3 regions of the Pseudomonas sp. LBUM1646 genome follow, and region 3 is predicted to be linked to each of the others. Evidence: predicted binding sites of a transcription regulator. Region 3 holds the regulator's gene; each other region holds the start of a gene.

Region 1 (2,264 bases), 1.3 Mb from region 3:
GCGATCGGCGTGTTCGCTGGCGCGTTGGGTGAACGAAGCGGTTTCGGCGGCGTTCTGCGCGACGCTGTCGGCGGTGGAGCTCATTTCGGTGATGGCGGTGACGGTCTGATCGGTTTCCGAGGCGTGACGCACCAGGATCTGACTGGTGTGCGCCGAGGTCCGTTGCAGGTTGTCCAGGCTCGACGCCATGGCCCCGGTGGCCTGGGTCACTTCGCCGATCATGTTCTGCAAGTAGATGATGAAGGCGTTGACCGAATGGCCGATGGCCCCCAGTTCGTCCTCGGCGCGGATGGTAATGCGCTTGGTCAGGTCGGCGTCGCCGGCCGACAGCGCGTCGATGTTGGCCTTGAGGATTTTCATGCGATGGATCAGTTGGCGAATCGCGTAGATCTGCAGCAACACCAACAGGATCACCATCGGAATCTGCAACAGGCTCAAGGTGTTCAGCACATCGTCACGCTGGGCGGTGATCAGCTTGGTCGGCAGGGCGGTGGCGAGGAACCACGGCGTGCCTTCGATCGGGCGCATGAAGAAGGTGCTGGCTTCGCCATTGTTGTCGAATTCGACCCGCTGCGCCTTATCACGGTTTTGCAGACCAGCCTTGACCTGGCTGGCGAACGGCGAGTTGCCGGCCAGCTCACTGATGTTCTTTAGAACGACCGGCCCGCTGATGCGCGAACTGTTGCTGATGATTTTGCCGTCGGCTTCGACGATCAGCATCTCGGCGCCGAGGTCTTTTTCCTTGCGCGCGATCAGGTCATTGAAGAAGCCCAGGGTTACATCGATGGTCGACACGCCGTAGGCCACGCCATTTTTCTGAATGGCCATGGCGCAGTTGGTGCGCGGCTCGGCACTGGCGTCATCTTTATAGGCCGCGGCCCAGGCGCACTGGCCGCGCGGGGTTGCCATGCCGCCCTTGTACCAGGTCTGGTCGTAATAGTTGGGCGCGGCGTCGCTGTTCCAGAACGTATTGACCGCCAGTTTGCCGGAGCTGTCGCGGTGCCAGAAGGTGCTGAACTTGTTGCGCCCCGCTTCACGCTGGCCGGGCAATGGCCAGATACCGCCACCAAACACTTTCAGCTCGCCGTACTGGTCCACCAGACCGGGCAACACCGTATCGATGGCGGCGCTGTCGAGCAGGGGAATGGTCTGGGTGATGCTGCGTTGCTGGGCCTGGACCTTGTTCAGTTCGCCCTGGATCTGCTCGGCGACTTCGGCGATGCGGTTAAGGGCCACCTGTTCTTCGGTGTGGCGCAGTTTCGGCGCGACCAACTGGCTGATGCCCACCACCGTGAGCACCGATAGCAGCAGGATGAACAGGACCAGAAACAGCGTGTAGCGAGCCTGAATGGTACGGAATGCGGGCATGGGACCGGTCCTTGTGCTGCGTTCTTATTGTTGGAATTCGGGATTGGAAATTGGGGGTGTCGAAGACTTATCGGCCCGCTTGGGGGGAGCTTTAGGTACGCGCGTACAAGAAACGCATTTAAGGGACGGGCGGGCCGGGAGAGGTGAGTGTCGCCGCCGATACAAGCAGACTGATCAGCGGAATATGACAATCGATGAATCGCCTATACCAAGATTAAAAATTCCCTGTAGACCAATGAAAACGGGCACTTGGAGATTTGTATCGAAAATGTACGAGATTTGTAAAAAGTTGAAATATTTGTAGGTGGGCCGTCGTTTCGCGCCGATACTTCCCCGCATTCATCTCGCTTAAACAAGGATTTTTTATGTTCCCGTCGCAAGGACATCCGAACGTCGTCGCGCTGGCAGGAGTACGGTCATGACTATCGGTGTGGTCGGTAGCTGGACTGCCAAATCGGGCCTGCTGGTACGCCAGGGTTCGCCCAATGCCAAACCGGTGTCGCAGAGTGCCAAGGTGCGGGAAATCCTGACCATGGTCGGCACCAACCCGACATTGCTGGACCGCACGAAGATGGATGCCGAGCAACTGTTCAAGCAGGTCAAGGGCTTTGATCCGACGAACATCTCGGCCAAGCAACTGGGCAACATGAGCACCTTCCTCAAGCAGAAGGGCATCATCGGTGATGTGACCGCGCTGACATTGCTCAACGCTGGCGACAAGTTCGACAAGTTCGGTGTGCCGAATGACCCCGATGCGAAGTTCAATGCGCTGGAGTACTTTGCCACTCAACTGGACTCCATCCAGAACAACAACCTCAAGGGCAACAAGTACGCCAACTACCTGGTCCCTGAGTTCAAGAAAGCGATCTACGTCTTGCAGAACCTCAAGACCTACG
Region 2 (2,264 bases), 2.9 Mb from region 3:
TCGCGGTGGGTTACGACCCGGTCTATGGCGCACGGCCGCTCAAACGGGCGATCCAGCGCTGGATCGAGAACCCGCTGGCGCAGTTGATTCTGTCCGGGCGTTTCCTCCCGGGCGAGACCGCTGTCGGCAAGGTGGAAAATGACGAAATCGTTTTCTCCTGAGTCGTAATGCCAGTGAAATAAACAAGGCCTCGCATTGCGAGGCCTTTTTTTCGCCAGGCTGTTGAACTCTAAGGAAAAGGCTTGTAAAGTGCGCCCCGCAGTAAGTCGCCCGGAAGGGTTTCTGCTCCCCAAGCAGAAATCTGAAATAAGTTGCAAATCATTAACTTGAATGCAATTTAGGGGGTTGACAGAGGTGCTTAAGATTGTAGAATAGCGCGCCTCAGACACACGAACGCAGCGATGCGAACGGGTCGAGAGATGCAACAAGCTTCACCGTTGTAAATTGAAATATGTAGTTCCGTGATAGCTCAGTCGGTAGAGCAAATGACTGTTAATCATTGGGTCCCAGGTTCGAGTCCTGGTCACGGAGCCAATTTCAAACCGGGGTATAGCGCAGTCCGGTAGCGCGCCTGCTTTGGGAGCAGGATGTCAGGAGTTCGAATCCCCTTACCCCGACCATTTTTGGGTCGTTAGCTCAGTTGGTAGAGCAGTTGGCTTTTAACCAATTGGTCGTAGGTTCGAATCCCACACGACCCACCATTTTTGAAACCAGTTAACGCTGGGATCAGATCTTAAGATCAGAGGCCAAAAGCGCTGATCGAAGAAGAAGGCGACTGAAAGGTCGCCTTTTTTTTACCGGGGTATAGCGCAGTCCGGTAGCGCGCCTGCTTTGGGAGCAGGATGTCAGGAGTTCGAATCCCCTTACCCCGACCATATTAAAAATCCTCGTATCGAAAGATACGGGGATTTTTTTTGTCTTTGAAAAAGCGTAATCCAGCTTAAAGTCATCGTACAACTTGCCGATAACGAGCCATCGGAGCGCAAACAGCGCCTCCCTCCCGCCCATAAAAACAAAAGGCGCTCGTTATGTTTCTTCGTCAGCTGAATATTGCTCCCCGTGCTGCGCTGGGTTTTGCCCTGATTGCGGTGCTGGTGGCGTTGCTCGGGGTGTTTGCGCTGGGGCAGATGTCGAGCATTCGTGACAGCGAGGTGGCGGTTGAAAGCCAATGGTTGCCGAGCATCCGTGGCGGCGATGAGATCCGCGAGATCATGCTGCGCATCCGTACCATCTCCCTGCGCATGGCTCTGGACCAGGACCCTAAGAACATTGCGCAGTACCGCAGCCAGATGGACACCCGGGACAGGGAGCTGAGCGACAAGATTGCTGCCTACGACAAGCTGGTTAACACCGCTGAAGGCAAGCAGTTATATGACCAATTCAAAACCACCTTCGCCGCGTACCGCTCGGGCATCGCGCAATCGTTCACCCTGGCGGAACAGGGCCGTCGCGACGAACTGACCAAGTTGCTGCTGGTGGATATGAAGACCGTGGTCGATGGCTCCGGCAAACAACTCACCGACTTGGCGGATCTGTTCGCCAAACAAGTCGCCACCGAAAGCCAGAACTCCGCCGCGCACTACGAAACCTCGCGCACGATTGTCAGCCTGTTCATCGCCCTGGCGGCGCTGGCCACCGTCGGCCTGGCGATGTTACTGACCCGCAGCATCGTGCACCCGTTGAATGAAGCCCTGAATGCCGCAGAAAATGTGGCCCGTGGTGATCTCACCAATCCCATCGAAACCCACGGTAGCGATGAAGTCAGCCGCTTGCTCAAGGCCCTGGCGACCATGCAGCAGAACTTGCGTGAAACCCTGCAAGGCATCAGTGGTTCGGCCACTCAACTGGCCACGGCGGCCGACGAGTTGAACGCTGTTACCCTCGACAGCACCCAAGATCTACAACAGCAGAATAACGAGATCGAACAAGCCGCCACCGCAGTCAACGAAATGACCACGGCTGTGGAAGAAGTCGCACGCAACGCGGTGTCCACGTCCGACGCTACCCGTCAATCCAGTGAGTCGGCGCATCTGGGCCAGGAACGGGTCAGCGAAACTGCCAGCGCGATCAGCGCCCTCGCCAGCGACGTACAGCACACCGGCGAGTTGGTGCAGTCGCTGGCCAATCAGTCCCAGGACATCGGCAAGGTGCTGGACGTGATTCGCGCCATTGCCGAGCAAACGAACCTGTTGGCGCTCAACGCCGCCATTGAAGCTGCACGGGCAGGGGAGAGTGGTCGCGGTTTCGCGGTGGTGGCCGATGAA
Region 3 (2,264 bases):
TTTTTCAAGGCTTTCGACCAGTTCGACCGCGTGTTTTTTCAGGGTCGATTCAAAATCGCCCTGTGAAGATTCGTTATGCTCCATAGCTCCCCCGTGGCGCAGTTGCTCAACCGATGCGTTCGAAAATTTTCTCGATTTTGTCTTTCAACGCCTGGGCCGTGAAGGGTTTGACCACATAACCGTTAACACCGGCCTGGGCCGCTTCGATGATCTGTTCGCGCTTGGCTTCCGCGGTCACCATCAGCACGGGCAGGCTCTTGAGCTTCTCATCGGCGCGCACGTGGCGCAGCAGGTCGATGCCGGTCATGCCGGGCATGTTCCAGTCTGTTACCAGAAAGTCGATGCTGCCGCTGTTGAGAACCGGAATGGCAGTGGTGCCATCGTCAGCCTCGACCGTGTTGGTGAACCCAAGGTCACGCAACAGGTTTTTAATGATCCGCCGCATCGTTGAGAAGTCATCAACGATGAGGATTTTCATGTTCTTGTCCAATTCGACCTCCAAGCAGTCTTAAACGCGCCCAGCACCTGGACGCGCCATTTCAATCAATCCGGCAAAGCACTCAAATGACTGTCTGGAGCACAACAAATCGAGACCGCTGCAGTTCAACACCACACCAGCCTCGTTCGCAGTGTCCCCACACTGCCTTCAGCGCGCTCGCCACTCCCCCAAACGCCCCCGCAAACGGGCCGCGCACTGGCTGTGTAACTGGCTGACACGCGATTCGCTGACACCCAGGACCTCACCGATTTCCTTGAGGTTCAGCTCTTCGTCGTAGTACAGCGCCAACACCAGTCGCTCACGCTCCGGCAAATTGGCAATCGCGTCCGCCAGCGCAGTCTGGAAGCGTTCATCTTCCAGATCGCGTGACGGCTCCAGATGAGCACTGGCGCCATCCTCGTGCAGCCCTTCGTGTTCGCCGTCCTGCAACAGGTCGTCGAAACTGAACAGGCGGCTGCCCAAGGTATCGTTCAAAATCCCGTAATAATCGTCGAGACTCAATTGGAGTTCGGCCGCAACTTCGTGATCTTTAGCATCACGGCCGGTTTTAGCTTCAATCGAGCGAATTGCGTCGCTAACCATACGGGTATTGCGGTGGACCGAACGTGGTGCCCAGTCCCCCTTGCGTACTTCATCGAGCATCGCGCCACGGATTCGAATGCCCGCGTACGTTTCGAAACTCGCGCCTTTGCTGGCGTCGTATTTGGTCGACACTTCAAGCAGGCCAATCATCCCGGCCTGGATCAGGTCTTCCACCTGGACACTGGCCGGCAGACGCGCCAGCAAGTGATAAGCAATGCGTTTGACCAGTGGCGCGTAACGCTCGATCAGCTCGTATTGCGCATCACGTGCCGACTTCTTGTAGAGGTTGTAGCCACTGGCTGTCATAGGACGGGTCCTGCGGTCTGTTGCACGAGGCGCTCGACGAAAAACTCCAGATGCCCACGCGGGTTGGCCGGTAGCGGCCACGTGTCGACTTTCTGTGCAATCGCCTTGAACGCCAGGGCGCACTTGGAGCGCGGAAAGGCTTCGTAGACGGCGCGTTGTTTCTGCACGGCCTTGCGCACACTTTCGTCGTAAGGCACGGCGCCGACGTATTGTAAGGCGACGTCGAGGAAGCGGTCCGTGACCTTGGTCAACTTGGCGAACAGGTTGCGACCTTCTTGCGGGCTCTGGGCCATGTTGGCCAGGACGCGGAAGCGGTTCATGCCGTAATCGCGGTTCAGCAGTTTGATCAGGGCGTAGGCGTCGGTGATGGAGGTCGGCTCGTCGCAGACCACCAGCAACACTTCCTGGGCGGCGCGGACAAAACTGACTACCGAGTCACCAATACCCGCAGCGGTGTCGATCACCAATACGTCGAGGTTATCGCCGATATCGCTGAAGGCCTGGATCAGGCCGGCATGCTGGGCAGGGCTCAGATGAACCATGCTCTGGGTGCCGGACGCGGCCGGGACGATGCGGATACCGCCCGGGCCCTGCAACAGAACGTCGCGCAGCTCGCAGCGGCCTTCGATCACGTCGGCCAGGGTACGTTTGGGCGTCAGTCCCAGCAGAACGTCGACGTTCGCCAGACCCAGATCGGCGTCCAGCAGCATGACGCGCCGGCCAAGCTCTGCTAGAGCCAGGGACAAGTTCACTGACACGTTAGTCTTCCCGACGCCACCTTTGCCGCCGGTCACCGCGATCACCTGTACGGGATGCATGCTGCCCATGTTATTTCTTTACCTTGTCTTGCATAGACGGAGGCCACATTACTGGCTGC

What was found. Region 3 encodes FliA, which starts transcription of late flagellar genes. Its sites were predicted from a motif close to CTAAAGTTTNNNNNNNNNNNGCCGNTAA; they were not measured.
Region 1: the regulator FliA is predicted to act here: its motif matches at 1,436-1,463, upstream of ACA071_RS14565 (methyl-accepting chemotaxis protein).
Region 2: the regulator FliA is predicted to act here: its motif matches at 941-968, upstream of ACA071_RS27025 (methyl-accepting chemotaxis protein).

The regions. Positions count from the first base shown of each region.
Region 1 is NZ_CP166810.1:3,136,328-3,138,591, forward strand. It holds gene ACA071_RS14565 (methyl-accepting chemotaxis protein) at 1-1,368, opposite strand, end outside; gene ACA071_RS14570 (hypothetical protein) at 1,787-2,264, shown strand, end outside.
Region 2 is NZ_CP166810.1:5,924,392-5,926,655, reverse strand. It holds gene clpB (ATP-dependent chaperone ClpB) at 1-161, shown strand, start outside; tRNA gene ACA071_RS27045 (tRNA-Asn) at 459-534, shown strand; tRNA gene ACA071_RS27040 (tRNA-Pro) at 544-620, shown strand; tRNA gene ACA071_RS27035 (tRNA-Lys) at 626-701, shown strand; tRNA gene ACA071_RS27030 (tRNA-Pro) at 799-875, shown strand; gene ACA071_RS27025 (methyl-accepting chemotaxis protein) at 1,029-2,264, shown strand, end outside.
Region 3 is NZ_CP166810.1:1,851,168-1,853,431, reverse strand. It holds gene ACA071_RS08235 (protein phosphatase CheZ) at 1-84, opposite strand, end outside; gene ACA071_RS08230 (chemotaxis response regulator CheY) at 107-478, opposite strand; gene fliA (RNA polymerase sigma factor FliA) at 647-1,387, opposite strand; gene fleN (flagellar synthesis regulator FleN) at 1,384-2,214, opposite strand.